2 regions of the Rothia sp. HMSC072B03 genome follow, and region 2 is predicted to be linked to the other one. Evidence: predicted binding sites of a transcription regulator. Region 2 holds the regulator's gene; the other holds the start of a gene.

Region 1 (15,071 bases), on a different contig from region 2:
CACCTCAAGAAGCTCAAGGTCGTGGACTGGATTGGCCAGCAGGCCGCCCACAGCGTCAGCGGCATGGCCTGGCCCCTGGCCTTCACCGTGCTGGTTCTGGCCTACTTCTTCATTCACTACATGTTCGCCTCGAACACCGCCCAGATCGTGGCCCTGTACGCTGTGTTCCTCGGCGCGGCCGTCGCGGCGGGTGTTCCGCCGATGTTTGCGGCTCTGTTCCTCGGCTTCATGGGCAACCTGATTGGCGGCATCACCCACTACGCCTCCGGCCCGGCGGGCGTGTACTACGGTTCCGGCTACTTCAGCGTGGGCGAATGGTTCAAGATCGGCTTCATGGCGGCTATCGTGAACCTCGTCGTCTGGGGTGCGGTCGGTACCGCGTGGCTGTTCGCGCTCGGCTTCGCCAACTAGTAGCGCAGGCCCAGCGGCGGCTTAGCTCAGCGTAAAAGCCTAGCTCAGCGTAAAAGCGCTGTATAGGAGCACCGCGTAAAAGCCCGGTGTTCTCACGTGAATTTTCGTGTGAGAACACCGGGCTTTCGCATACCCGCATAATGCCCGAAAACAGCACAGAACCTAGCAATCCCCCACCCCCTCCGCTAGGGTAGAAGAAAACCCCAAAACACCTTGGAGGACGCCGTGCATCAGGACCAGCACATCACCGCCCAAACCACCGCTCTGCCCAACTCCAACCCGACGCTGACCGAGCCGCAGCCGCTCGGCGCGTTCCCCGCCGGCTTCCTCTTCGGAGGCGCCACCGCCGCCAACCAGTTCGAGGGCGCCTGGAACGAAGACGGCAAGGGCCCCAGCCTGCAGGATGTGTTGCCCGCCGGCGGCCTGTACCCGCGCACCGCGGAACCCACCGAGGACAACCTCAAGCTGGAGGGCATCGACTTCTACCACCGCTACCGTGAAGACATCGCCCTGCTCGCGGAGATGGGTTTTAAGGTCTTCCGCTTCTCCATCGCCTGGTCGCGTATCTTCCCCCGCGGCGACGAAGAAACCCCCAACGAGGCGGGCCTCGCCTTCTACGACCGCGTGCTCGACGAGCTCGAAAAGCACGGCATGGAGCCGCTCATCACCCTCAGCCACTACGAAACCCCGCTGCACCTGGTCGAGCAGTACAACGGCTGGACCAGCCGCGAGCTCATCGGCTTCTACGAACGCTACGCCCGCACCGTGTTCGCCCGCTACGGCAAGCGCGTGAGGTACTGGCTGACCTTCAACGAAATCAACTCGATGCTGCACCTGCCGTTCATGTCCGGCGGCATCAACACCCCGGCGGAGCAGCTCAGCGACGCCGACCTCTACCAGGCGATGCACCATGAGCTGGTCGCCTCCGCACGCGCCACCGCTGCGGCACGCGAACTGGCACCGGGCGCCCAGGTCGGTTGCATGATTCTTGCCATGCCCACCTACCCGCTCACCCCCGACCCCGCGGACGTGCTCGCCGCCATGCAGGCGGAGCAGGCGAACTTCGCGTTCGGTGACGTGCACGTGCGCGGCGCCTACCCCGGCTACTTCCTGCGTGCCCTGCGTGAGAAGGGCGTGGAGCTGAACATCACCGAGCAGGACCGCGAGGACCTGAAGAACACCGTGGATTTTGTGTCGTTCAGCTACTACATGTCCACCTGCGCGTCCGGCGACCCGGCACGCGGCGAGCGCGGCGAAGGCAATATCATCGGCGGCGTAACAAATCCGACCCTGCCCGCGAGCGAATGGGGTTGGCAGATCGACCCGACCGGCCTGCGCGTGGTCCTCAACCAGTATTGGGACCGTTGGCAGAAGCCGCTGTTCATCGTGGAGAACGGCCTGGGTGCCCGCGACGAACTGGTCGAGGTGAACGGCGAGCTCACCGTGGAGGACGACTACCGCATCGACTACCTGCGCCAGCACCTGCACGCGGTACGCGAGGCGATTGAGGACGGCGTGAACGTGCTCGGCTACACCACCTGGGGTTGCATCGACATGATTAGCGCCTCGACAGCGCAGATGTCCAAGCGCTACGGGTTCATCTACGTGGACCGCAACGACGACGGCACCGGCACCCTGGCGCGCTACCGTAAGAAGTCCTTTCACTGGTACCGCGAGGTGATTGCCAGCAACGGCGCGGAGCTGTAACCGGTCAAGGTTCTAGACGTTGTTCCTTATGCGGCGACTCTAGACGCTGAACTCCGCGAAAATCCCGGCACGCTGAACCCCGCGCGGCTAACACGCGAAACTCAGCAGCAAAAAGCCCCCGAGACTCTGATCTCGGGGGCTTTCGCGCATATGCTGCGTACCTATTGTCCGTTATACCCAGCGCGGGCAATTCTAGTCCAGGGGCAGGTCGTTCAGGCTGGTGGACACGTACTCCCACCAGGTCGGCACCAGCCCCGCGTTCATCGCAACCCGCTGCGACAGCATGTGCGACGGGCTCGTACCGTAGAACGGCAGGTAACCCTCCGCCAGGGTCAGGCGTGCGGCATCTCGCACCAGGGCGCTCGCAATACCCGCGCCGCGGAAGGCGGGCAGCACGTCAATGCCAATCTGGCGCATAATCGGCGAATCGTCGCTCAGGCCAACCATGGCTACCGGGTCGGCATTTGCGGGGCTCTCCCCCGCCGCGGGTGCATCAGGTGCCTTAGATGCGTTCTCATCCACCGGGTATGCGGCGAGCACCAGCACATCCGGGCGGGTCACGCTAAAGCCCAGGGCGTTTGAGTAACGCTTATCCCCGCGGAACGACTCAATCTGCTCTTCGCTCAGCAGGTCCACGCGCAGGCGGGTTACGCGCGCTTCCGTATCCTCCGGGGCAACCTCAAGCGCCCCCGCGGAGGCGTTCGCCTCCCTGCGAATAGTGCGCTCGCCGGTAATTTCGGCAAGCAGTGCCGCCTTCAGCTCGGCGGGGTCGACGCGGCGCATCATGCCCACACCGGGCACGGCGCACTTGACCTCCTGCGCCTTCACGCCCTCGGGTACGACCGAGTTCAGCAGGGCGCGGCCGGGCGTATAGTAGATGCTCGTGCCGCTAACCTGCTGGGTGTAGGGGGTGAGCAGTTCGTTGAGCTGGCGCAGCTGCGCGTAATCGCCGAGCCAGTTCGACTGGTCGCCGAGCATGTAGTCGATGGCCTTTTCGAGTACGCGCGGGTGCTTGGCGCAGAGAATGCCTACGCTCGCGTAGTTGGCGACGCGCAACTCCCAGATGTCGTCGTTGCGGCGGCGTGCGGCGCCCATCTTCTCGGAGGGCGGCTGCACGGTGGCGAGTAGCGGCAGGCTCTCGGCTTCCGGGTAGTCGCGTAGCTCTTGAAGGGCGCGACTAATCGAGCCGGGCGCCTGGCAGAAGTCCGCCTCAAGCTGGGTGTGCAGGATGTGCCGCGCCCGGTCCAGAGTGGTCACGGCACCACGGTTCACGACGCCACGACGCGCGCCAAAGCTCGTAGCGCCTCGGGCAACTCCTTGAGCAGGTGTGTTTCCTTGAGTGTCGGTCACGTAACTTTCCTTTAGTTCAAGTTCTCGACTAGTTCAGAATCTCTGCCAGGAAGGCGCCGGTGTGCGAGCCTTTGACGGTCGCCACGTGCTCCGGGGTGCCCTCGGCGATGACGGTGCCGCCGCCGCTACCGCCTTCGGGACCCATGTCGATAATCCAGTCAGCGCACTTGATGACGTCCAGGTTGTGCTCGATGGTGATGACGCTATTACCCTTGTCCACCAGCGATTGCAGCACGGCGAGCAGCTTGCGGATGTCCTCAAAGTGCAGGCCGGTGGTCGGCTCGTCCAGCACGTAGATGGAGCGGCCGTTGGAGCGCTTCTGCAGCTCGGTGGCGAGCTTCACGCGCTGCGCCTCACCGCCGGAGAGGGTGGTTGCGGGCTGACCCAGGCGAATGTAGCCCAGGCCCACATCCACGAGGGTGTTCAGGTGGCGCGCAATCGGGGTGAACGCGGCGAAGAACTCTGCGGCTTCTTCCACGGGCATTTCGAGCACGTCGGCAATGGTCTTGCCCTTGTAGTGAACCTCGAGGGTTTCGCGGTTGTAGCGCTTGCCGTGGCAGGTTTCGCAGGGCACGTACACGTCCGGCAGGAAGTTCATTTCAATCTTCAGGGTGCCGTCGCCGGAGCAGTCCTCGCAGCGGCCACCCTTGACGTTGAAGGAGAATCGGCCGGGGGTGTAGCCTCGCATTTTCGCTTCGCTGGTCTCTGCGAACAGCTTGCGGATGTGGTCGAACACGCCGGTGTAGGTGGCGGGGTTCGAGCGCGGGGTACGACCGATGGGCGACTGGTCCACGTGAATGACCTTGTCCAGGTGCTCCAGGCCGTCGATGCTCTTGTGGCGGCCGGGCACCTGCTTGGCGCCGTTGAGCTTGTTCGCCAGGGAGGTGTACAGAATGTCGTTGACCAGGGTGGATTTGCCCGAGCCGGACACGCCGGTCACCGCGGTAAACACGCCCAGCGGGAAGGACACGGTCACGTTCTTGAGGTTGTTTTCGCGGGCACCGCGCACGGTCAGCTGGCGTTTCTTGTCCACGGGTCGGCGGGAGGCGGGCACCTCGATGCGGCGGCGGCCAGCCATGTAGTCGCCGGTAATGGATCGGGTGTTCTTCAGCAGGTCCTCGAAGCTGCCGGAGTGCACGATTTCGCCGCCGTGCTCGCCCGCGCCGGGCCCGACGTCCACGATCCAGTCGGCCTCGCGCATGGTGTCTTCGTCGTGCTCGACCACGATGAGGGTGTTGCCCATATCGCGCAGCTTGGTCAGGGTCTCGATGAGTCGGCGGTTGTCGCGCTGGTGCAGACCGATGGAGGGCTCGTCGAGCACGTAGAGCACACCGACCAGGCCCGAACCAATCTGGGTGGCGAGGCGGATGCGCTGCGCCTCACCGCCGGAGAGCGTACCGGCGGAGCGTGAGAGGGTCAGGTAGTCCAGGCCCACGTCCAGCAGGAACTGCAGGCGCGCGTCAATTTCCTTGAGGACCTGCTCGCCGATCTTGGCTTCGCGGGCGCTGAGCTGCAGGCCGCGCACGAAGGCGAGCGCGTCAGCAAGGGACAGGTCGGTAATGTCTGCGATGGACTGGCCGCCGACCTTCACGCCGAGGATGGTCGGGTTCAGGCGCGCGCCACCGCAGGAGGGGCAGGCGACCTGGCGCATGTACTGTTCGTAGCGGTCGCGGGCGAAGTCCGATTCGGTTTCTTCGTGCTTGCGTTTGATGTACGCCTTCACGCCTTCGAATCCGGAGGTGTAGCGGCGTTCGCGGCCGAAGCGGTTGCGGTAAGACACCTCAACCTTGTAGTCCTTGCCGTCCAGGATGGCGGCGCGGGTCTTGGCGGGCAGGTCCTTGAAGGGGGTGTTCAGGTCGAAGCCGAGCTCCTCCCCCAGGCCTGCGAGCAGGCGTAGCCAGTATTCGGTGGTGGCCTTGCCCTGCGACCAGGGGGCGATGGCGCCCTCGCCGAGGGTCAGGTCGGGGTTGGGTACGAGCAGTTCGGTGTCGACTTCCAGGCGCGAGCCGATGCCGTCGCAGGCGCTACACGCGCCGAACGGCGAGTTGAAGGAGAAGGCGCGCGGCTCGATGGTGTCGATCTGCAGCGGGTGGTTATTGGGGCAGGCGAGGTTTTCGCTGAAGGAGCGGGTGCGTTCGGGGTCGTCCTGCTCGCGGTCCACGAAGTCGATGAGCACGCGGCCGTCGGCGAGCTTGAGCGCGGTTTCGATGGAGTCAGTCAGGCGCTGGTGAATACCGTCCTTAATGACGATGCGGTCGACGACCACCTCGATGGTGTGCTTGTACTGCTTGGCGAGCTTGGGCGGGTCGGAGAGCTGTACGGTTTCGCCGTCCACGCGGGCGCGCGAGTAGCCCTGGGTGAGCAGGTCCTTGAAGAGGTCTACGAACTCGCCCTTGCGTGCGCTGACGACGGGCGCGAGAATCTGCAGGCGGGTGCGTTCGGGGTACTCCTGCAGGATGTCTACGATCTGTTGCGGGGTCTGCTGGGTGATTTCCTCGCCGCAGACCGGGCAGTGCGGGTGGCCGATGCGCGCCCAGAGCAGACGCATGTAGTCGTAGATTTCGGTGATGGTGCCGACGGTCGAGCGGGGGTTCTTGGAGGTGGACTTCTGGTCGATGGACACCGCCGGGGAGAGACCCTCGATGAAGTCGACATCGGGCTTGTCAACCTGGCCCAGGAACATGCGGGCGTAGGAGGAGAGCGACTCGACGTAGCGGCGCTGGCCCTCGGCGAAGATGGTGTCGAAGGCGAGGGAGGACTTGCCGGAGCCGGAGAGGCCCGTGAAGACGACCATCGCGTCACGCGGGATGGTCAGGTCTACGTTCTTAAGGTTGTTTTCTCGGGCACCCTGCACACGAATACTGGTCAGGTCATTGGGTTTGAGCGCGGTGCTTCCGTGTGCCGGGCGGGGTGTCATCGAAAATCCTTTCGTCTTAATCTTCGAACTTAAATTCTACACCCTCACGACTTTCACCGGCGGGATTATGCGACCGGTGAAGGCATGAGGGTGCAGTACTTATATGAGGCGGACTAGGAGGCGCAATTCGCCAGGCGCGGTTTACCAGCCGCGGGTGCCCCAGTCTTCCAGGTGGGGGCGCTCGTCGCCGAGGGTGGTGGAGCGACCGTGGCCGGGCAGCACGATTGCATCGTCTTCGAAGCCGCCGAAGAGCTTTTCGAGCACGTTAGAGAAGAGCTCACCGAACTGCTGCGGGGAGTCAGTCTTGCCCACGCCACCGGGGAAGAGCGAGTCGCCGGTGAACAGCAGGGTTGCGGGAGTGCCGTCTTCCCAGGCGGTTTCGAGGGTGTAGACGATGGATCCAGGGGTGTGACCGGGCACATGCAGGGCGCGCACCACGGTGTCGGAGAGGTAGAAGTCGAAGACCTCACCACCGTGCAGGGGCTCCTCCACTTCGAAGTTCTCCTGCTCCTTAATGGCGTCGGCATCGGCATCCCCGGCGGAGGTGATTGCGCCAGTGAGCTTCTCGAGCTCGGCAATGGCGCGAATGTGGTCCCAGTGGCCGTGGGTAACCAGGATGCCGGTCAGGCCGATTGCGCGGGGTTTGAGGGCATCAAAGTCTTCTTCCTTCTCCATGACGCGCACGCGGCGGTCCTCGGCATCGGTGAGTTCCAGCTGCGGGCAGTCCTGAAGTAGTGCATCGAGGGTGAAGGCGTAGAGCTCCTCGGCTTCTGCGGCCGGGTCGATGAGTACCTGTTCGCCCGTGGCGCGCATGGTGATGAGGTAGACGCTATTGTCCATCTCGGAAACACTGAGCGCGCGCACGGTCAGTTCGGGGTTCTCGAAGATGAGTGTGGATTCGGGGTATGTAGTCATACTTCCAGTGTAGGGGGTGTTCCGGTTGAGGAGGTGCCGGGGTACTCCCCTGCGGGATGCGCCTCGGCGGTTTCTTGGGTGCGCTCGACTTTGAACGCACAGCCTTTGCCCGGGACGGGTGCAGCTCGGATGAGGTTCCGGTCGAGGCACCGCTTGAATTTTAAAAGTTAAACAGAGAAGCGACCGTGCATCGATACACAGTCGCTTCTCATGACACCCAGGGGTATCTATCACTCACTCAAACACAAGCAACCCGAGGACTTTGGAAATCTCACGATTACTTGATGCATCCATCATAGCGGAGTTTTTTCACCCTGTCCGGCGAGTCATTTTGGTACGGAGTGCCAATTTAAGTGACCGGAGCCTCACTGTAACCGTTCTGTAATAATTCCACCCGTTTTTTAGGATATCCATACGTACCAATTTTATTTTTCAGCTCCAATAAGTGAGCCATATCACTGAAAAAAATTTTTAGCTTTCCCTCAATTTGACACTCAGGTGCATCTTTCTCAGGGGGTCCCACTGAGACTTTTACGAGGGTTGAATACCCCGTTTTCCCTTGATATTCCGCGGAATATCAACCTAAACCTAAAGAAACTTTCTAGTTGAAGCAACTACTTTTCACCTCGTTTTGATCACATCCCTTCGCATTGCCCGCCACAAAACAGCCCACAAAAGCCTCCAATGGGAAATCTTATTGGTCTGCTCCACCCCTAAAAACCCCCAGTTGGCCAACGCTTTTATAAACAAAGGCTTCGTCATCCACCCTTCCATGGACCCAAAAGTGCAACCTCGAAAATTTTCACGAAAAAGAAAAAATACTAGTCAAAGCCATATTTTCACAAAATGCAGGTGCATGACTCGCTTAAAAATCAACCTCCAGAGGGTGTTTAACGAAAGATAAGGCTCAAGCAAATATCGAGGAGGAAAAATAACACATACAGACCAATTTAAGATTTACAGACCCCGAAAGGGCCCCTCATGGCAACCCCTTACAGTCCGTATATCACCCCGTAAATAAACCCTCCAGCTCATTGTGAGGATGGTCTTCAAGCCACCTAGCGGAGCTCTCCACAGACGACGAGCGGCGAAAACAACCGACGAATCAGCATCACCTACGGGGCTAGATCACCACCCGGCAGACCCCATATCGGCACACGGCGCGCAGAAAGGCGGCGCCCCTCCCCCGCTCTAGGGAAGGAACGCCGCCTCTTACCAGCTACAGATTAGCTGAAACAGCCGTCTTAGGACAGGCCGACCATCACGCCGTTCTCGTCGAAGCCGATGCGCTCAGCCGCGGGGCTCTTGCTCAGGCCCGGCATGGTGCGCATGGTGCCGCAGATTGCGTAGACGTAGCCGGCACCGGCAGCCAGGCGAACCTCGCGCACGGGCAGGGTCCAACCGGTCGGTGCACCCTTCAGCGATGCATCCGAAGAGATGGACAGGTGGGTCTTCGCAATGACCACGGGCAGGTGCGAGTAGCCCAGCTCCGCAAAGCGCTTGAGCTGCTTAGCGGCAGCCGGAGCAATCGAAATGCCGTCCGCGCCGTAGACCTTGGTCGCGACCTTCTCAATCTTGGTCTCGATGGAGTCCTCAAGATCATAGGTGTACTTCAGGTCCGAAACGTCGTCGCAGGCCTCGGCCACAACGTTCGCCAGGTCGATGGTGCCCTTACCGCCCTCGGCCACACCGTGGTGGATGGCCACACGAGCGCCGGCCTCCTCGGCGATACGGCGAATCGTCTCGTGCTCGGAATCGAAGTCGGTCGGGAAGGCGTTAATGGCCACGACCGGCTGAACACCGAAGTCGCGCACAATCTCGATGTGCTTCTTCAGGTTCTCCGCGCCCTTCTCCACATCGGAGGGGCTTTCCTGCAGCATGCCCTCGGGCAGGGGCTTGCCCGGAACAATCTTGTACAGGCCGGAGTGGGACTTCAGGGAGCGCACGGTCACGACCAGCACTGCGGCGTCCGGCTTCAGACCGGAGACGCGGCACTTGACGTTGAAGAAACGCTCGGCACCCATGTCGGCACCGAAGCCAGCCTCGGTAATCACGTAGTCGGAGTACTCCAGGCCCACGTAGTCGGCAACCACGGAGGAGTTACCGGTTGCGATGTTGCCGAAGGGGCCGGCGTGAATCAGGGCCGGGGTGTGCTCCAGGGTCTGCAGCAGGTTCGGGTTGATGGCGTCGGCCAGAATCACGGACATTGCGCCGTCAGCCTTCAGGTCGGCCGCGGTGACGGGCTCGCCGTCGTAGTTCAGGCCAATCACGATCTTGGCCAGGCGCTCGCGCAGGTCCTTGAAGGAGGTGGCCAGCGAGAGAATCACCATGATTTCGGAGGCGCTGGTGATGTCGAAACCGGTCTCGCGGACCACGCCGTCCATGCGCTCGCCCAGGCCCACGACGATGTTGCGCAGGGAGCGGTCGTTCATGTCGATAACGCGGCGCCACTCGATTGCGCGCGGGTCGATGCGCAGCTCGTTGCCGTGGTGCAGGTGGTTGTCAATCATTGCGGCCAGCAGGTTGTGGGCCGCGGTCACGGCGTGGAAGTCGCCGGTCAGGTGCAGGTTCAGCTTCTCCATGGGGACAATCTGAGAGTAGCCACCACCTGCGGCACCGCCCTTGATGCCGAAGGTCGGGCCCATTGCGGGCTGACGCAGAGCCAGCGCAGCCTTGCGGCCGGTCTGTGCGAAGCCCTGTGCGAGGGAGACGGAGGTCGCGGTCTTGCCTTCGCCAAGCGGGGTCGGGGTCACCGCAGTCACCACAATGTACTTGGAGCCGCGCTTGCGGGCGGTCTCTGCGTTGGTGCTTTCGTCGAGCAGAACCTTGGCGACGTACTTGCCGTAGGGCTCGAGGCGATCTTCGCTGATGCCGCTCTCTGCTGCGATCTTGCTAATCGGCCACAGATCGGCAGCAAGCGCGATTTCGAGGTCGGAGGGGAAAGGCTTCTTCGTCATTGTCATCCTTCGAGTTGTACGAATCATGCTCTTTCATTCTATGTGTTAGCTCACGCATTTGTCCCTCACCTCGCCGTCCCGCGCATCAAGAAAGTGGTTTTTAACCAAAGTCATCCCCGCCTCCGGTACCCTACGCTCACATGGAGTGGGCAGGGTCGGATGCGGGGATGAGTAACGCGTACATGCCGGATTGCCGGTACAGGAACCGGCTCTACGACCAGCTATTACGGCATGGTCAGCAGCACCTTGGTGGCGGTGCGCTGGTCCATTGCCTCGTAGCCCTTGGGGGCCTCGTCGATGGGCAGGACCAGGTCGAAGACCTTACCGGGCTCAATTTCGCCCTTGTAAATCAGGTCGATGAGGGTCGGCAGGTACTTGCGCACGGGGGCGGGGCCACCCTCCAGGTGCACCTGCTTGCCGAAGAGAGCATCGGTACCGATGGAGCTGTCGTGCGGCACGCCCACGAAGCCGATGTAGCCGCCGTGGCGCACGCATCCAAGAGCCTGGTCGAAGGACTGCTGGGTGCCGACAGCCTCCGCCACGCCGTGCGCGCCCACGCCGTCGGTGAGCTCCATGACCTTGGCGATGCCCTCCTCACCGCGCTCCTCCACGATGTGGGTTGCGCCGAATTCCTTGGCGAGCGCCTGACGCTCGGGGTTACGGGACATGATGATGATCTTCTCCGCGCCGAGCTGCTTAGCGCCGATGACTGCGCTCAGACCAACCGCGCCGTCGCCGACGACGACAATGGTCTTGCCGGGGGCTGCGCCGGCGGCGTCTGCCGCGTACCAGCCGGTGCCGAGCACGTCGGAGGCAGCCATCAGGTGCGGAATCTGCTCCGCGGTGGGTGCGGCGGGGGTCTTGACGAGGGTGCCGTCCGCGAAGGGCACGCGGGCGTACTCTGCCTGGGTGCCGTTGGAGCGTGCACCGATGAAGGCGTCGCCTGCTGCGATTGCCTTCAGGCAGCGGGAGGGGTAGCCCGCGGTGCAGGTTTCGCATTCGCCGCAGGAGATGCAGAAGGAGCCTACGACGAAGTCGCCGGGGGCTACGGTGGTGACCTCGGAGCCTACTTCGACGACCTCGCCGATGTATTCGTGGCCCATTGCCCGGTGGTCGACAGGCTGTGCGCCGCGGTAAGACCACAGGTCGGAGCCGCAGATGCAGGAAGCCGCGAGCTTGATGATGGCGTCGGTGGGTTCGAGCAGGGTCGGCTTGTCGACCTCGTTGACGACGACCTTACCGGGGGCTTCCATGACGACTGAACGCATGATGTTCCTTCCAGGATTTGGGGATAGTGGTTCCACAGTACGCCCCGCACCCCGATATATCAACAGTCTTTTATGCTACGGGGTGAAGAGTTTGTAGCGAGGTGCCCACAGCTGGAACCAGGGTGCCGCTCCCCCGCTTCCCTAGCGCTTGCCCACTGCATCCTGGCAGGTTAAATGGCCTGGTTAAACGGCGGAACCCCCGCGCATCCACAGTGGACACGCGGGGGTTCCGCTCGGTTTGTCAAGCCTTATATCTCAAGGCAAGAAAGGGTGCTTAGAAGTCCCAGTCCTCGTCCTCGGTGTTCACAGCCTTACCAATCACGTAGGAGGAGCCGGAACCGGAGAAGAAGTCGTGGTTCTCGTCAGCATTCGGGGACAGCGCCGAGAGGATGGCCGGCGAAACGTTGGTCACGGTAGCCGGGAACATTGCCTCGTAGCCCAGGTTCATCAGGGCCTTGTTGGCGTTGTAGTGCAGGAACTTCTTCACGTCCTCGCTCCAACCCACGCCGTCGTACAGGGAGTGGGTGTAAGCGATTTCGTTCTCGTACAGTTCGTACAGCAGGTTGAAGGTGTACTCCTTCAGCTCTGCCTGACGCTCCGGGGTCTCCTTGGCCAGGCCACGCTGGAACTTGTAGCCGATGTAGTAGCCGTGCACAGCCTCGTCACGAATAATCAGACGAATCAGGTCGGCGGTGTTGGTCAGCTTCGCGTGCGAGGACCAGTACATGGGCAGGTAGAAGCCCGAGTAGAACAGGAAGGACTCGAGCAGGGTCGAGGCAACCTTCTTCTTCAGCGGGTCATCACCGGTGTAGTAGGCCAGGATGATCTTGGCCTTCTTCTGCAGGTGCTCGTTCTCAGAAGCCCAGCGGAATGCCTCGTCAATTTCCTTGGTGGAGGCGAGGGTCGAGAAGATCGAGGAGTACGACTTCGCGTGCACGGACTCCATGAACGCGATGTTGGTGTACACGGCCTCCTCGTGTGCGGTCACGGCGTCCGGCAGCAGGGACACAGCACCGACGGTGCCCTGGATGGTGTCCAGCAGGGTCAGACCGGTGAAGACGCGCATGGTCAGCTGCTTCTCTTCGTCGGTCAGGGTCTTCCAGGAGGGCACGTCGTTGCTCAGCGGCACCTTCTCCGGCAGCCAGAAGTTACCGGTCAGGCGGTCCCAAACCTCGAGGTCCTTCTCATCCTCGATGCGGTTCCAGTTGATGGCCTCAACGACGTGGTCGACGAGCTTCACCTTTTCGCTCATGATAATTCTCCGATTCTTGGGGGCGGTGACGACTCATCTGGGCCGCGTCAGGCTCCGCGCGAGTCACCCTGAATCGCGCGGAGCCGCGGGCCGGCCGCCCCGCCCCCTTTAGTAGTTATGGTGTGTCAGCTCAGGCTGAATGTCTCCGACGTTCGGGCCTAGAGCATGCAGGATACGCAGCCTTCAACCTCGGTACCCTCAAGAGCCATCTGACGCAGACGGATGTAGTAGATGGTCTTGATGCCCTTACGCCATGCGTAAATCTGGGCGCGGTTGATATCGCGGGTGGTGGCGGTATCGCGGAAGAAGAGGGTCAGCGACAGGCCCTGGTCCACGTGCTGGGTTGCCACGGCGTAGGTGTCGATGATCTTCTCGTAACCAATTTCGTACGAGTCCTGGTAGTACTCCAGGTTGTCGTTGGTCATGTACGGTGCCGGGTAGTAGACGCGGCCGAGCTTGCCTTCCTTGCGGATCTCAATCTTCGAAGCAATCGGGTGAATCGAAGAGGTCGAACCGTTGATGTAGGAAATCGAGCCGGTCGGAGGAACGGCCTGCAGGTTCTGGTTGTACATGCCGTGCTGTGCGACGTCGGCTGCCAGCTGAATCCACTCCTCGCGGGTGGGGATGTGGTGCTTGGCGAACAGCTCGCGGGTACGTTCGGTCTGCGGTGCCCATTCCTTCTCGATGTACTTGGCGAAGAACTCACCGGAGGCGTACTTCGAGTTCTCGAAGCCCTCGAAACACTCACCGCGCTCCTTAGCGAGCAGCATGGAGGTGCGGATTGCGTGGTAAGTCACGGTGTAGAAGTACATGTTGGTGAAGTCCAGCGCCTCTTCGGAACCGTAGAAGACGTGCTCGCGTGCCAGGTAGCCGTGCAGGTTCATCTGGCCCAGGCCCACGGCGTGGCTCATCTTGTTGCCACGCTCGATGGACGGCACGGAGCGGATATCGGACTGGTCCGAGACGGAGGTGAGCGCGCGGATTGCGGTCTCCACGGTCTTGCCGAAGTCGTCGCCGTCCATGGTGAGGGCGATGTTCAGCGAACCGAGGTTGCAGGAAATATCCTTACCGACGGTCTCGTAGCCGAGGTCGGCGTGGTAGGTGGACGGCTCGGAAACCTGCAGAATCTCGGAGCAGAGGTTCGACATGATGACCTTACCGGCGATGGGGTTCGCGCGGTTGACGGTGTCCTCGAACATCACGTACGGGTAACCGGACTCGAACTGAATCTCCGCGATGGTCTGGAAGAACTCGCGAGCGTTAATCTTGGTCTTGGTGATGCGTGCATCGTCGACCATTTCGTAGTACTTCTCGGAGACGTTGATGTCGGAGAAGGGCACACCGTAGATGCGTTCCACATCGTACGGGGAGAAGAGGTACATGTCCTCGTTCTTCTTGGCCAGCTCGAAGGTGATATCGGGGATCACGACACCCAGGGAGAGGGTCTTGATACGAATCTTCTCGTCGGCGTTCTCGCGCTTGGTATCCAGGAAAGAGTAGATGTCGGGGTGGTGTGCGTGCAGGTACACCGCGCCGGCGCCCTGACGTGCACCCAGCTGGTTAGCGTAGGAGAAGGCGTCCTCCAGCAGCTTCATGACGGGGATAACGCCCGAAGACTGGTTCTCAATCTTCTTGATGGGCGCGCCGGATTCGCGCAGGTTGGTCAGGGCGAATGCCACGCCACCGCCGCGCTTAGAGAGCTGCAGGGCCGAATTGATGGAACGACCGATGGATTCCATGTTGTCTTCCATGCGCAGCAGGAAGCAGGAGACCAGCTCGCCGCGTTGCTTCTTGCCCGCGTTGAGGAAGGTCGGGGTGGCCGGCTGGAAGCGGCCCGAGATAATCTCGTCCACGATCTCCTCGGCCAGCTTCTCGTTACCCTCTGCCAGCAGCAGCGCCACCATGCAGACGCGGTCCTCGAAGCGCTCCAGGTAGCGCTGACCGTCGAAGGTCTTGAGCGCGTAGGAGGTGTAGAACTTGAAGGCACCCAGGAAGGTCGGGAAGCGGAACTTCACGGCGTAGGCGCGCTTGAACAGGTTCTTGATGAACTGGAAGTTGTACTTCTCGAAGAGCTCAGGCTCGTAGTACTGGTTCTCGATCAGGTACTCAATCTTCTCTTCCAGGTCGTGGAAGAACACGGTGTTGTTGTTGACGTGCTGCAGGAAGTACTGACGTGCTGCCTGGCGGTCGGCGTCGAACTGAATCTTGCCGTTCTCATCGTAGAGGTTCAGCAGAGCGTTCAGCTCGTGGTAGCTCATACCCCGGAACTTCTCGGGTACGGTGTTGCCGGTGTG
Region 2 (15,071 bases):
CGTCACCTTCGTGCTCGGCCCGGACGACCTCGAGCACGTGGTGCTGGCCGGCCCGGCGCAGATGGTTTCGACCGTGGTGCTACGCTAGGGGAACGAGCTAAGGTACTGCCCCGGAACCGGAGCGCGCAGAGACTTGATATAGAAAAGCGGCGGGTGTTTTCTGAGATCCTTTCAGAAAACACCCGCCGCTATGTCTTAAACGGTTGGCGACATTCGCCGAGCGGTTTTAGCCGGGTGGCTTTCGCCGGGCGGTTTAGGCCCCGTGGCGGTGCACCAGCAGAATACGGAAGCCCTTCGCCGTTGCGTAGCGCGACACCTCAAACTCGCCGGGGTACAGCTCCTCCAGCTTCGCATCCAGCCACTTCTGCAGCGAGTCGGAGCCGAGGTTCTTCTGCACCACCAGGTACGCGTCCCCCTCCGGGGCCAGGCGCGGCAGCCAGGTCAGCAGAATTTCGTGCAGAACCTCCTTGCCCACGCGAATCGGCGGGTTCGACCAGATGGTGTCAAAGCGCAGTTCGGGATCCACCGAGTCGGGGGTTCCCACGGTGACGTTCGGCAGCCCGAGCGCGGCGGCGTTGCGCTCGGTCAGGCTGATAGAGCGGGAGTTGACGTCCACCGCGTGTACCTGAGCCTGCGGGGCGAGCATCGCCAGGGTCAGGGTGATGGGGCCCCAACCGCAACCGATATCGAGGAGGCGCTCGCCGCGGGGTTCGGGGGCCTCCTGAAGCAGGATGGCCGTGCCCTTATCGATGCCGGAGGGGCTGAAAATGCCGTTGGCGGTGGTGACGGTGACCTTGCGGCCTGCCAGCTCCACCTGCACGGGGCGGGGCTTGAACTCCGTCTCGGGGGTCTCAGAAAAGTAATGCTGCTCGCTCATGCTATCCAGTGTACCGGGAGGCCCGCACCGGCCCGGTTCCCGGGGGGCAGAACGGCGTCCCGATCCCGCCTGACGCTCCTGGCCCGCACGGCCCAGCGTTCCTGGCCCGAACGGTGCTGTGCCCGCCTGCACGCCCTGAGCGCACAGGTGACCAAACCCCCTACCCGAGCGGGGCAACGGCGGTAGAATGGAAGGCGTATGACTTCTAAGAATAATTCCGTATCTGAGGCCGAGAAGTTGCCGAGCGACGAGCAGCTGCGCCGCACCGTGGACCGCGTTCTGGGCCGCTCCCAGTCCGCCTCCTCACTGACCACCTACGATGCCGCGGGCACCGCGCATCACGAGAGCGCGCCGACGCGCGGTAGCCGCCGCGTGCTCGACACCCGCGCGCGTGAAATTTCCGATGTTCAGCGTGAGCACTCCGAGTTCGATGGAGATCAGGAAGACCTCGCCGAGCGCCGCGCCCTGCGCCGAGTAGCTAACCTTTCCACCGAGCTGGAGGACGTCACCGAGGTCGAGTACCGCCAGCTGCGCCTGGAACGCGTGGTGCTGGCCGGCCTGTGGACCGAAGGCACCGTCGAGGACGCCGAAAACTCCCTGCGTGAGCTGGCCGCGCTGGCCGAGACCGCCGGCTCCGAGGTGCTGGACGGCCTGGTTCAGCGCCGCCTCAAGCCGGACCCGGGCACCTTCCTCGGCTCCGGCAAGGCCCTGGAGCTCAAGGACATCGTGGAGGCCACCGGCGCCGACACAGTGATTGTCGACTCCGAGCTGGCTCCCTCCCAGCGCCGCGCCCTCGAGGATATCGTCAAGGTGAAGGTCATCGACCGCACCGCCCTGATTCTCGACATCTTTGCACAGCACGCTAAGTCCCGCGAGGGTAAGGCGCAGGTTGAGCTGGCTCAGCTGGAGTACATGCTGCCGCGTCTGCGCGGTTGGGGCGCCTCCCTGTCCCGTCAGGCGGGTGGCCGTGCCGCCTCCGGTGAGGGTATCGGCTCGCGCGGTCCCGGTGAAACCAAGATTGAGATGGACCGCCGCCGCCTGCGCGCCCGCATGGCCAAGCTCAAGCGTGAAATTGCCGCGATGGCGCCGGCGCGTGAGACGAAGCGCCTGAACCGCCGCCGCAACCGCGTGCCCTCGGTGGCTATTGCCGGTTACACGAACGCCGGTAAGTCCTCCCTGCTGAACCGTTTGACCGACGCGGGCGTGCTCGTGGAGAACGCCCTGTTCGCAACCCTGGACCCGACCGTGCGCAAGGCGCAGACCCCCGACGGCATCGGCTACACCCTCTCCGACACGGTGGGTTTCGTGCGCTCGCTGCCGACCCAGCTGGTGGAGGCATTCCGCTCCACCCTGGAGGAGGTTGCCGACGCCGACGTCATCCTGCACGTGGTGGATGCCTCTCACCCGGACCCGGAGGGCCAGATTCGCGCCGTCCGCGAGGTCTTTGCCGAGGTGGACGCCCGCCACATCCCCGAAATCATTGTGTTGAACAAGGCCGACGCGGCCGACCCCTTCGTGCTGGAGCGGATGCGCCAGCGCGAGCCCGAGCACGTCATCGTATCGGCACGCACCGGCGAGGGCATCGAGGAGCTCAAGCAGAAGATTGCGGACACGATTCCGCGCCCCTCGATTGAGGTCAAGCTGCTGATTCCCTACAACCACGGCGAGATTATTTCGCGCCTGCACGAGTGGGACGCAGAGATTAAGAGCACCGACTTCGTATCGGACGGCACCTTCGTGACGGCACTGGTCCGCGAGGACGTCGCCTCGGACCTGGCCGAGTACGTGCTGGAGGGTGACCTGCTGGAGGTTCTGGAAGAGGAGCTGGCCGAGGCCCGCGCCCTCACCGCCGAGGCCGATAGCGCCGAGACTCGCTAGGAACCGATTAACGTGACGCAGAAGACGACGGGACGCACTAGCGCGCCCAAAAACGCCTCTGGGACTGTACCCGTAGCCGAGGGCACCCGATTCACCGGGCAGGAGCTTGAGACCCTGCCCGGTGCGAAGGATGCCCTGAACCTGCTCGACGAGGTTGTGGAGGCCACGGGCGGGCAGAAACGTGACGGTCAGCGCACGATGGCGGCGCACGTAGCGCAGGCCCTTGAACTGCAACGACATCTGCTCGTGCAGGCCGGCACCGGCACCGGTAAGTCTCTGGGCTACCTGGTTCCGGCTCTCGCTCGCGTGGGGGAGTCCGACCAGCCTATCGTGGTGGCTACCGCGACCCTGGCCCTGCAGGCACAGATCGTGAACCGCGATATTCCGCGTCTTCTGCAAGCACTGGAGCCGCGCCCGGAGTCGCAGGCGCAGGTGGCCCTGCTCAAGGGCCGCAACAACTACCTGTGCCTGCACAAGCTTGAGGGCGGCTACCCCGAAGAGGAACAGGATGCCCTCTTCGACATGCCTTCTTCGACCTCCCGCGTGGGCGAGGAAGTCGTGCGCCTGCGCGAGTGGGCTGACCGCACGGAGACCGGCGACCGCGATGAGCTCAAGCCCGGTGTGTCCGATCGCGCGTGGGCTCAGGTCTCGGTGAGCGCGGCCGAATGTCTGGGCCGCCGCTGCCCGCTGGTGGAGGAGTGCTTTAGCGAGATGGCGCGTAGTCGTGCCGCCGAGGCAGATATCGTCATCACGAATCACGCCCTGCTGGCCATTAACGCTTTCGAGGGTATGAAGGTTCTGCCCGAGCACGAGACCGTCATCATCGACGAGGCCCACGAGCTGGTGGACCGAGTGACCGGTGCGGTTTCCGGATCGCTGACCGTTGCGATGGTTCGCCGCGCCGCTCGAGGCGTGAAGAAACACTCTAAGGCCGATTCCGGGGCCCTGGAGATGGCCGCCGGAACCCTGGAAACCGCACTGGAGGGCCTGCCCGAAGGGCTGCTCAACGGCCTCGACGGTCGCCTGCTCACGGCCCTATCCGCGGTGAACGATGCGGCCCGCGCCGCGCTCTCCGATACGAAACCGGACGGCCAGGAGGCCGACGCCGGCCTGCAGATGGCCCGTTCCCGCGTCTCGGAGGTGCACGAGGTGAGCAACCGCATCCTGGAGGCTTCGGCTGAGCAGGATGTGCTGTGGGTTTCGCGTCAGGGCGGCTGGGAGAACGGCCGCTACGTGGCCGCCTCCGATACCGACCCGGCGACCCTGAATATCGCCCCGCTGAGCGTTGGCCTGCAGCTGCGCGACGGTCTGTTTGCCGACCGCACCGTAATCCTAACGAGCGCGACCCTGACGGTGGGCGATTCCTTCGATGTGGCCGCCGGCGCCCTGGGTTTGCAGGGGGAGGGGGCTCCCCGCTGGACGAGCATCGATGTGGGTTCGCCCTTCGACTACCGCAAGCAGGGCATCATGTACGTTGCCGGGGATCTGAAGCCCCCGGGATTTGGCGTGCACGAGGGCCAGCTGGAGCGACTTCGCGAGCTGTGCGAGGCGTCCGAGGGAGGTGCCCTGGGGCTGTTCTCCTCGAAGCGTGCAGCCGAGCGCGCCGCAGAGTATATGCGTGAGCAAAGCGATCTGAATATTCTTCTGCAGGGTGAATCCTCGCTGAAGGCCCTGGTGGAGGAGTTTAGCGAGGATGTTGACTCGTGCCTGTTCGGCACGATGAGCCTGTGGCAGGGCGTTGACGTCCCCGGAGACTCCTGCCGTCTGGTGGTGATGGATCGCATCCCGTTCCCGCGACCGGACGATCCGATTGCGCAGGCCCGCACGGAGTCGGTGAACCGTCACCGCGGTAACGGGTTCATGGCCGTCTCTGCGCATCACGCGGCTATCCGCATGGCGCAGGGCGCGGGTCGCCTGATTCGTTCGGTGAATGACCGCGGGGTCGTGGCGGTTCTGGATTCGCGACTCGCAACGAAGCGCTACGGCGGCTACCTGATGAGGGCCATGCCGCCGATGTGGCCCACCCAGAATAAGCAGGCCGTGGTGGGTGCGCTGGCCCGTCTATCGGAATCCATCGACAGGTAGCCCGTCTACCGTGTGCTGAGCGGGCCATCGTGTATTGAGCGGGCGGCGCGTTTTCCCCGCAGGGCTATTTCCCCGTAGAGTCAGAGAAAAGCCCCCGGCACTCGCAAACTTGCGAGTGCCGGGGGCTTTGTTCGTTATGGGCTTTGGAAGCGCTGAAGTCTCAAAGGACGTAGCTACCAGATCGGGGCGTTGGCGCCGGGAGGCATAGCACCCCATGATGCTCTCGCGAAGAGCGGGGATTAGAGGCTACGCAATACCGAAACAACCTTGCCCATGACGGTGGCGCGGTCACCCATAATCGGTTCGTAGCTTGCGTTGCGCGGCATGAGCCAGGTGTGGCCATCAACCTGGCGGAAGACCTTCACGGTGGCCTCATCGTCCAGCAGGGCGGCCACGATGTCGCCGTTGTCGGCGGTGTGCTGTTCACGCACGACGACCCAGTCGCCATCGCAGATAGCGGCGTCAATCATGGAATCGCCCTTGACCTTGAGCATAAAGAGCTTGCCGTTGCCGACCAGCTGGCGCGGCAGGGCGAGTACATCTTCCACAGACTGCTCGGCGGTGATGGGGCCGCCCGCGGCAATGCGACCGACGAGGGGGACGGGTACGAGGTCGTCCTCGCCAACCTCAAAGTTCGGAAGTTCAGGCAGGGGAGTGTGCATGCCGGCGCCGTTTTCGTCGAGCACTTCGATGGCACGCGGGAGCTTGGGATCGCGGCGAATGTAGCCCATATTTTCGAGTCGGCCAAGCTGATGGGTGACCGAAGAGAGAGACGCAAGACCCACCATATCGCCAATCTGGCGCATGGACGGCGGATAGCCCTTCTGTTCAATCTCGGTGCGGATCGCGTCAAGAATCTTCTGCTGGCGCGCGGTCAGCGCCGGGCGGGGTGCTGTTGCCATATCTCTTCCTTTGGTCTGTGTCGCCGAAGGCTGCTGTACCTTCGGCGGAGCACGGATGGGTTGTCCACGTGTTCGTCATACGGTGACGTATATCGCACGGCTTAGGTGAAACATACCCCTTATCTCGTCAGGGGTGGATTAGATTCTAGATCCGTCGCGAGTCACGCCCCGCCATGATGGAAATCATCACGAGCGTGTGGAACATCTCTTGACACAAGTGTAGAACACTCTACCGACAAATTCAAACAAATATACTAGATTTTTTCTTCGAAACCGGAGGAATTTTTAGTATGTATCTGCTAGACTTTAGAACACGGATTCGGATACAGTGGAAAACCCTCCCGATTTTCGGGGCGCAAACGGGGTATTCTCCATGTAATTCGAATACTCGTTCTGCCTTGCGGGTCTGGAAGGGGGTTGTCGAATGTTCGAGAGTATTCGAACGAGAAACCGAATGACCTTCCTTATGCCGAAGGGGAGTTCTGGGGAATGCGTCTGCAAGACAAAACCCCGAACGTTCCTTGACCCGACGTGTCGGGTCCCGGGCAGAAAAACGAACAACCACACTCAACTCACCCGCCGAGTCTCGAGAGAGCTGGCACCGTTCACCCCGGCGGATTACCGCGGGAGTGAGCTTGAGAGAAAGGAACCACAATTATGACCGCAGTTTCTTTGGCCCCTCACCGTGCCTCTGCGTCTGCTACCCTTCCGGAAGGTTTGGTGGTACTTCACCCCGCGCACGCACGGCAGTCCGCGCGCATCGCTCGAGGCTCCTCCCGTCGCGCATCCGCTCCTCAGTCTTCTGCCTCTCCGGCGCCCGTCCGCAGTGTCTCTCCCACCGCGGCGGCTGCTCGGCCTGTGGCCCCCTCCGCTCCGGTGAATGAACGCTCCGGTTCGGCGCACCTCTCCGGGCAGGGGAGGGAATCGTCTTCCCGCCGTGCGGGCCTTGTGCCCTCCGCTATCTCGGGTCTTCGCTCCCTATCGTCTCGCCTGGAACGCTTCAACCCCCTGCGCAATTTCAAGGGGCTGCCTCTGCTGACCCTGGCCGCGCTCGTGGTGCTGGGCGCCATTACCTTCCTCGGCCCTTCCTTCGGCCCCCGTGTTGAGAACGCATCGGCTACCCAAGCCACTGTGACCGTTAAGCACGGCGAGACACTGTGGGACATCGCCCAGTCGGTGAACCCCGGCGGTGATGTCCGTGATACCGTGGTGCGTATTATGGAGATGAACTCGCTGACGAGCACCGCTGTCGACGCCGGTCAGCGCCTCGAGGTTCCCAAGCCGCGCCACTAGGCAAAGCTGTCGAGGCGAGAGCTTCGGCTCACTCGTCAGCGGATTATGAATCGGCTACGAACCGCCTACCGCACTACTCAAGGAGCACGCGATGTCAACACCCTCTCAGTCCCATCAGGACGCGGTCTCCTCACCGCGCCCCGTGGTCGCCGTTCTGGGAGATTCCGGAACTCACGGCGCCATGGTAAAGCTTCTTCGGGATTCGGGTGCGGAGGTCATCGTCACCGCTGACCCGCATCAGCTCCGCGAGGCTGACGGCATGGTGGTTGCCGGTCCTGCCGGTTCCCTTGAGGCGTTCGACGAGCTAAAAGCCAAGGACGCTGAGCGCGTGATTGGGCGCCGCGTGGCCGGTGGCCGTCCGGTGCTCGCGGCCGGTGCCGCCCTGAGCTGCCTTTTTGAATCCGTCGCGGTGAACCACCCGCAGCTGGGCAGCGTGCAGGTTCAGGGTATGGGGGAGTGGCCCGGCGAGAGCGTGGAGCTTTCCACCCGGGGCCTGGTGCCCGGCTCCTCCGCGGTGTCCCCCTCGACCGGCAGTCGACTGCTCAAAGATATTGAGGGCGAGGCCCGTTTCAAGTCCGAGCACGGTGTTTTTGAGTGGGTCTTTGACCAGAGCATTGACTATATCGCTCCTCCCGCGGTGAGCTGGACGGCAACCGAACCTCCCTATATTGCCGCGGTGGAGAACGGCCCGCTGACCGCTGTGCAGTTCTGCCCGGTCGTATCCGGTGAGCTGGGTGCGGAATTTATGCGCCGCTGGGTTGGGTCCCTCGCGGTGACCGGCCGGCTGTCGCCTGCCGCGGGTGAATCCGCTACCGGTGGGGAGGAATCATAATGGCTAAACCCATCCTCGAACTTCTGCCGGCCGTCGATATTTCCGAGGGCTACGCGGTACGCCCTGTGGGCGGCACCCTGTCCGGTGGCGAGCAGCGTCTCGATCCGGTCAAGGCGGCGCTCACCTGGGTGAAGGCTGGCGCCCGCTGGATTCATCTGGTTGATCTTGACCTAGCCTTTGGCCGCGGTACGAATACGGATGTTCTGGCGGAGGTTGCCGCCGCCGTCCGTGCCGAGAGCGCCCGGAGCTCTGCCCCGGTTCGTATTCAGGTCAGTGGCGGTGTGCGTAATGCTGAGAGCCTGGAGCGAGCCCTGAGTCTCAACCCGGACCGCGTGAACGTGACCAGCGCGGCGCTGGCGGATTCTGCCTGGCTTGAAGGCACTCTGGCTCGTTACGCCGATTCTGATCTTCTAGCCCTGGGGCTCGACGCCCGTTACGACCCCGAGCGGGGTTGGGTGACGGTGGCTCGCGGAACCGACTGGTCGGGCCCCGAGGTGGCGGAGGCGCTGGCCTGGCTAGAAAGCGTGGGCGTGCGTCGCTATATCGTCACCGATGTGAGTAAGGATGGCTCGCTGGCTGGTCCCGGCGCGGAACTGCTCGATGAGGTGCTGGCCCAGACCGTCTGTCGGGTGGTGGCGTCCGGTGGCGTGGCGTCGCTGGCGGACCTTGAGAAGCTGCGCGCCATGGTGCCTTACGGATTGGAGGGCGTGGTGCTGGGCAAGGCGCTATACGTGGGGAACTTTAGCTTTGAGCAGGCACTCGAGGCCGCTGGCTCCCGCTAAATCTCTCCTTTCTAATAAGGCTGTCGGCTCCCGCCAGTCCGCGCAGAATATATGCAGAATACATACGGTAAAGCCCCGCCTCCTTCAACCGAGGGAGACGGGGCTTTACCGTGAATAGATTGGGGGCGACATGGTAGGCCGGCCGGTTCGAGAGATCGGTTTAGTACACCGGGCCGGTCAGCTTCTCGCCGGGGCCCTTGCCGGGCTCGTCCGGGAAGGGGGAAGCCTCACGGAATGCCAACTGCAGGGTGCGCAGGCCATCGCGCAGGGGTGCTGCGTGCTGGGAACCGATTTCGGGGGCGGCAGCGGTGACCAGGCCCGCCAGGGCGGTGATGAGCTTGCGCGCTTCATCGAGGTCCTTGAGATCGTCTGCGTTCTCGTCGGAGGCCAGGCCGCACTTGACGGCTGCGGCGCTCATCATGTGGATGGCCGCGGAGCTAATGATTTCGATGGCGGGAACGTCTGCAATATCGCGCAGCTGCTCATTAACGGCCTCGACCTGCTCCTCGGTGAGCTCGGTGTGGCCGTGGACGGGGGTTTCTTCTCCCGCGGTAAAGCGGAAGTTATTGTTTTCAGTGCTCATAACCCTAGAATCTCACATTTCGTTTATTTCGGTAAATGCGTCCTTAAGAGTGGGTGCTTCTGTGGACTTTCTGGGGGAGCCCCCGCAATTTTTATGGTGTTTTGCGTCTATTTCCTTGCGTCTGTCGGGGATTCTGCGGTATGGTTGTAGGCAGTTTGCAAGTGGAGCATGCCTCCCACCCGGTTGACCGCCGCAGGCGTTTGTTTGCGAGTTTTGAGGTGAACGGGTTCGTCCGCCGATTTCGGCGTACGCTGGTTTGTGCCTCCGCTTGTGTAACTGCGGGGGCTTTTTAGCGCCCGCAACGGATAGTATTCACGGGGAAACCCACAGAGCACAGGAGCTAGTCATTAGCGAACCACGCATTAACGATCGTATCCGCGTTCCCGAGGTCCGACTCGTCGGCCCCGGTGGCGAGCAGGTAGGCGTTGTCCCTCTGAAGGACGCTCTGCGCCTGGCTGAGGACGCCGAACTCGACCTGGTCGAGGTTGCCCCGAACGCGAAGCCGCCCGTGTGCAAGCTCATGGATTACGGCAAGTACAAGTACGAAGCCGCAATCAAGGCTCGTGAATCCCGCAAGAAGCAGGCTAATGCCGTTCTGAAGGAGATCCGTTTCCGCCTGAAGATTGATACCCACGACTACGAAACCAAGGTTGGACACGCTCGTCGTTTCCTTTCCGGTGGTGACAAGGTCAAGGCAATGATTCAGTTCCGTGGTCGTGAGCAGCAGCGCCCCGAGATGGGTGTGCGCCTGCTGGAGCGTCTGGCGGCTGAGCTGGCCGAGGTGAGCACCGTTGAGTCTCGCCCCCGTCAGGATGGCCGCAACATGGTGATGGTTCTGGCTCCGCTTCGCGGTAAGGCAGAGGCTCGCCGTGAGCAGGGCGCCGGCGGTCGCAAGGGTCGCGAGCGTATTGACACGACCAAGGCGAAGCCCGTAACTAATTCTCTGGCAGACGCTATGCCTGCCGAGCTGAAGGCACAGGCTTCCGCCGAGTAGGGAACCGGGTCGTCACTTTAGGATGGGCACGCGCCTCCACCGCTCGGTGGGTGTTGCGGGTTCACCCGGTGCCGGTTCCGAGGCACCTCGCGAGGGGTGCCTCACCTTTGGTCCTTGGGGCTGATGCGTTCGCGTACGCAACCCCACTAAGCTACCCCGCCACTGTGGCGGGGGATGAATGTAAGGAGAACGGCAGCTATGCCGAAGCAGAAGACCCACTCTGGTGCTAAGAAGCGCTTCAAGCTCACCGGTAGCGGCAAGGTTAAGCGCCAGCAGGCGAACCGCCGCCACTACCTGGAGCACAAGTCCTCTCGTCTGACCCGTCGTCTGGCTTCTGACCAGATCGTTACCGGCGGCCAGGCAAAGGTTGTCAAGAAGATGCTGGGTAAGTAAGCAACGCTTACTCTCTGCACCTGGCGCACCGATAGTGGTGCGTACTGATTAAAGACTCGCTCCTGTTCAGCGTGATATGTGAGCTGTTCAGGACATAAGACGAAGGAGACACACGTGGCACGTGTGAAGCGCGCGGTTAACGCGCACAAGAAGCGCCGTACTATTCTCGATCGTGCATCCGGCTACCGCGGTCAGCGTTCTCGCCTGTACCGTAAGGCTAAGGAGCAGGTCACTCACTCGCTGGTTTACAGCTACGACCACCGTCGTAAGAAGAAGGGTGACTTCCGTCGCCTGTGGATTCAGCGTATCAACGCTGCTTCCCGCGCACAGGGCCTGACCTACAACCGCTTCATCCAGGGCCTGAAGGCTGCTGGTGTTGAGGTTGACCGCCGTATGCTGGCTGAGCTGGCTGTTAACGAGCCCGCTGCCTTCAACGCACTGGTTGAGATTGCTAAGAACAACCTGCCCGAGGACACCTCGGCTCCCAAGGCTTAATTAGCCTAGGTTGTGTTCTTACCTCGAAGATCTAGGTTCGGGGTAGGATGCTTAAGCGTCGTGAGCGGCCGTCTGCACTTTTGAGTGTGGGCGGCCGCTTTCTGCGTACCTGGGGTTGTGACTGTTCTGCGTTTTTGGGTGTGCCTTTGCCTGTACCCTTTAAGAGTGAACTTTTTTGAACGTATTAGTACCCCCGTTGTGATGTCCAACCCGCAGGCAGATCGTGTGCGCGATATTGCGAAGCTGCGTACCCGCGCTGCTCGCACGAAGAAGGGCCAGTTCCTGGTGGAAGGCCCGCAGGCTGTGCGCGAGGCCCTGAAAGCGCACCTGAAGAGCCCCATCCTGGACGCCGTGTACGTTACGGAGGCCGCGTTCGACCGTCATGAGGATATTGCCGAGTTGCTGGAGCAGGTGTACGGCACCCCCACCCCCGAGGAGGGCCGCCGCGTTTTCATGCGAGTGGTGACCGAAGAGGTGTTGGCGGCCATGGCTGATTCGGTGAGCCCGCAGGGTATTATTGCGGTTTCCTTTATGGTGGATGCTTCCTTCTCGCTGCTCTGGGGTGAGGGCGCGTTGAACCCGAAGTTGATTGCTGTGCTGTCTCGTGTGCAGGATCCGGGTAATGCGGGCACGATCCTGCGTGTGGCTGATGCCGCCGGCGCCGATCTTGTGATTACCACCAAGGGCTCGGTGGATTTGTACAACCCGAAGACGGTGCGTTCCACCGCGGGTTCGCTGTTCCATGTGCCGATTATTCAGGGCGTGCAGCTGGAGGATTTCGCGGAGGATGTGAAGTCTCAGGGGACCGCGGTGCTGGCTGCTGACGGCTACGGTGCGGTGGATCTGCAGGAGCTGAGTGAGTACACTGCGGCTCGTCGTGCCGGTGTGGAGGCGAGCGCCCCCTCCGGCGTGAAGGGTAATTTTGATCTTTCTAAGCCGACGATGTGGCTTTTCGGGAATGAGGCGCAGGGCTTGAACGCTGAAGAGAAGGCTGCCGCTACGATGCGAGTGGCTGTGCCGGTGTACGGCTCGGCGGAGTCCCTGAATGTGGGTACCGCCGCGGCGGTCTGCCTGTACGCCTCGGCGATGGCACAACGCTCGAACGCTCTGGGCTAATACCGTAAGCCCATCATCCCGTGGTGTACTCTCCCGGCGAGCTGTGTTCGTCGTGGCTGTATCGGGCCGAGGTTTGGTCGTGCCCGCCGCGGGCCTTTTACAAACTTTTGAATAGTGTCGCCCCCGATGGTTCCGTGCTTTTCGGGTTAGCGCGGCCTGCAGAAAGGTAAATATGTCTCAATCCAGTCATTCCGGCCACTCGGGAGCCGGGGCGATTATTGCCGCCCTGGGGGCGAACCTCGGTATCGCCGTCCTGAAGTTCTTGGCTTTTGCCCTGACCCGTTCCTCCTCGATGTTGGCCGAGGGTATCCACTCGCTGGCTGACTCCGGCAACCAGGTGCTGCTTCTTTTGGGTGGCCGCGCCTCCCGCAAGCAGGCCGACGAGGAGCACCCGTTCGGTTACGGCCGTAACCGTTACATTTACGCGTTCATCGTCTCGATTATCATCTTTGCATTGGGCGGTCTATTCGCCCTGTATGAGGGTTTCGAGAAGCTTCACGACCCGCACGGTATTACCGAGTGGCAGTGGGTTCCGGTGGCCGTTCTGGTGGGTTCGATTCTGCTGGAGGGTAACTCGTTCCGCGTGGCTGTCAAGGAATCCAGCGGCCTGAAGGGTAAGCAGGGCTGGCTGCGTTTCCTGCGCACCTCGAAGAACCCGGAGCTTCCGGTGCTTCTGCTTGAGGATGCGGGCGCACTGGTCGGTCTGCTGCTGGCCCTGATTGGTGTGGGAATGACCCTACTGACCGGTAATGGCCTGTGGGATGCTTTCGGCACCCTGGCTATCGGTATTCTGCTGGTCTTCATCGCGGCGTTCCTTGCGGTGGAGATGAAGTCGCTGATTTTGGGTGAGGCGGCTTCGCCGGAGGATTTGGCGAAGATTCGCGCGGCGATTGAGGATGGCGACAGCGAGCGTATTATCCACATTAAGACTGTGCACCTGGGTCCCGAGGAGATTCTGGTGGCGGCGAAGATTCGTATTCACGATGCTGATACCGGCCGCGCTGTGGCTGATGAGATTGACGCGGCTGAGGTGCGTATTCGCGAGGCTGTTCCTGCGGCACGCATCATTTATCTGGAGCCGGATATTTTCCGGGCTTAGTTCTAGGAGATTTTTGTTATGACCGTTGAGATGATCGTTGATGGTTTGCTAAAGATTTTCGTTGGCCTGATCATTCTTTTGGTGTACCTGCGTCTGACTCACCGTTCTCAGGCGGGGCACCAGACCCCGATTGATACCATCGGTAACTTTGTCATCGGTGGTGTGTTCGGTGGCGTGTTGTACAGCAAGCAGATTAGCCTGTTCTACTTTGTCATCTACATGGTGTTTACGCTGTGCATGATTCAGCTGCTGAACGTGGCGACCACGAAGATTCGTTTTCTGCATATGGCGGTGCGTGAGCAGCGCGTGCCGGTCATTACGGATGGTGATATCGATATTAAGAGCTTCCAGCAGGCAGATGTGGTTCTTGATCCGATGCGCCTGATTGCTGACCTTCGTGCGCAGGGTATTTACGACCTGGAAGACATTGAGTTCGCTCAGATTGAACCGAACGGTGCGCTGAGCGTGATCCGTAAGGGTGACGGTGTGCCGAACTTTGCTCTGATTGTGAAGGGTAGCTTGGTCACTCGCGATATCGCGGATGCGCACAAGACCGAGGATTGGGTGTACCTACAGTTGCGTGCCGCTGAGGTCGAGCTTGAGGATGTCTTCCTCATGGAGTTCAAGAACGGTAACCGCCTTCTGATTCTGCTGAATGACGGCACTAATATTCGCCGTGAGGTAGCAGAGGCCTCGAATATGAATGATGAGGAAGAAGAGTGGCAGGAAGGCGTGGAGGACGCTCCCGAGCCTGATGATACCGAGGATGCAGAGCAGGAAGTAGCGGAGCACGCTGCTGAGGATGCGCATCCGATGAAGGATTCTAAAGCGTAGAAGAAGGTAGAGAAAGATGAGTGAAGTGTCGCCCTCGTTTGAGGTTCAGGTGGTTGGCGCCGCCGTGGTTGATTCTTTGGTGGCTCCGACCCGTATGCTGGTGGCTCAGCGTTCTGAGCCGCAGACTGTTGCCGGGATGTGGGAGTTCCCGGGCGGTAAGGTCGAGCCGGGGGAGAGCTGCGAGCAGGCGCTGGTGCGTGAGCTGAAGGAGGAGCTGGGCGTGCAGGCGCGTTTGGGTGCTGAGGTGCTCGGCGCGTACCCGCAGGGCTGGCGTCTGAGCGAGCGTCTGGCGATGCGCGTGTTCTTTGCGGAGATTCTTTCGGGTACACCGGATACTTTGGAAGATCACAGCGCCCTGCGGTGGATGCCGCTTCCCCCAGCGGGGGAGGGAATCCTCGAGGCCACGGAAGCCGCCGAGATTCTGGCGCTGCCGTGGATTCCCGCGGACTTCCCAATCGTGGAGGCACTCCTGCGTCAGCTCGGTCGGTCTGGGTCGGGCGACGAAAGCTAAGGGCGCGCACCTCGCGTGCCGAGGACACTCCGGTAGCCGTTGCGGCACCTTGACGGAACGTAACGGCATTCACGCGGCGTAATATTTTCGTCCGAATAGTTTTTTCTCAGCTTTTTTTAAAAGTCCACGCGGGGTGGGGGTCCGATACGGACCCCCACCCCGCGTGTATTTTTATGCGTGAAACATAACCTGTAACTAAGCCCAACCTGCCTTTTTTATTAGCCAGGTATTCAAATGTCGTAAAGATATGCTGACAATCTGTGTCTATCGGGGAGATTCTGAGCGAATAAAGGCTCGATAGGCCTTCGAGCCGCACAGACAGAACGCGCGGTAGTGTCGTCAAACGAGCCGGTTTCCCCGTAGTCTTAAGGGGTCAATTAGGATAAAAAAATATGTT

What was found. The regulator LexA, encoded in region 2, represses DNA repair genes until DNA is damaged. The targets are predictions, from matches to a motif close to TCGAACANNTGTTCGA.
Region 1: uvrA (excinuclease ABC subunit UvrA) is a predicted target of LexA. The motif match lies at 6,409-6,424, and genes of this name have one in related genera.

Annotation. Positions count from the first base shown of each region.
Region 1 is NZ_KV797970.1:546,749-561,819, forward strand. Features, by position in the region: gene HMPREF2630_RS08785 (anion permease) at 1-411, shown strand, start outside; gene HMPREF2630_RS08790 (glycoside hydrolase family 1 protein) at 637-2,118, shown strand; gene HMPREF2630_RS08795 (GNAT family N-acetyltransferase) at 2,311-3,375, opposite strand; gene uvrA (excinuclease ABC subunit UvrA) at 3,497-6,385, opposite strand; gene HMPREF2630_RS08805 (MBL fold metallo-hydrolase) at 6,527-7,300, opposite strand; gene HMPREF2630_RS08810 (formate--tetrahydrofolate ligase) at 8,545-10,257, opposite strand; gene HMPREF2630_RS08815 (zinc-binding dehydrogenase) at 10,482-11,525, opposite strand; gene nrdF (class 1b ribonucleoside-diphosphate reductase subunit beta) at 11,800-12,777, opposite strand; gene nrdE (class 1b ribonucleoside-diphosphate reductase subunit alpha) at 12,936-15,071, opposite strand, start outside.
Region 2 is NZ_KV797963.1:17,263-32,333, reverse strand. Features, by position in the region: gene dapF (diaminopimelate epimerase) at 1-88, shown strand, start outside; gene HMPREF2630_RS00330 (class I SAM-dependent methyltransferase) at 254-877, opposite strand; gene hflX (GTPase HflX) at 1,076-2,755, shown strand; gene HMPREF2630_RS00320 (ATP-dependent DNA helicase) at 2,768-4,840, shown strand; gene lexA (transcriptional repressor LexA) at 5,080-5,742, opposite strand; gene HMPREF2630_RS00310 (LysM peptidoglycan-binding domain-containing protein) at 6,463-7,035, shown strand; gene HMPREF2630_RS00305 (type 1 glutamine amidotransferase family protein) at 7,127-7,867, shown strand; gene HMPREF2630_RS00300 (HisA/HisF-related TIM barrel protein) at 7,867-8,649, shown strand; gene HMPREF2630_RS00295 (DUF1844 domain-containing protein) at 8,810-9,232, opposite strand; gene infC (translation initiation factor IF-3) at 9,501-10,226, shown strand; gene rpmI (50S ribosomal protein L35) at 10,425-10,619, shown strand; gene rplT (50S ribosomal protein L20) at 10,734-11,114, shown strand; gene HMPREF2630_RS00275 (TrmH family RNA methyltransferase) at 11,316-12,230, shown strand; gene HMPREF2630_RS00270 (cation diffusion facilitator family transporter) at 12,403-13,329, shown strand; gene HMPREF2630_RS00265 (DUF421 domain-containing protein) at 13,348-14,163, shown strand; gene HMPREF2630_RS00260 ((deoxy)nucleoside triphosphate pyrophosphohydrolase) at 14,180-14,674, shown strand.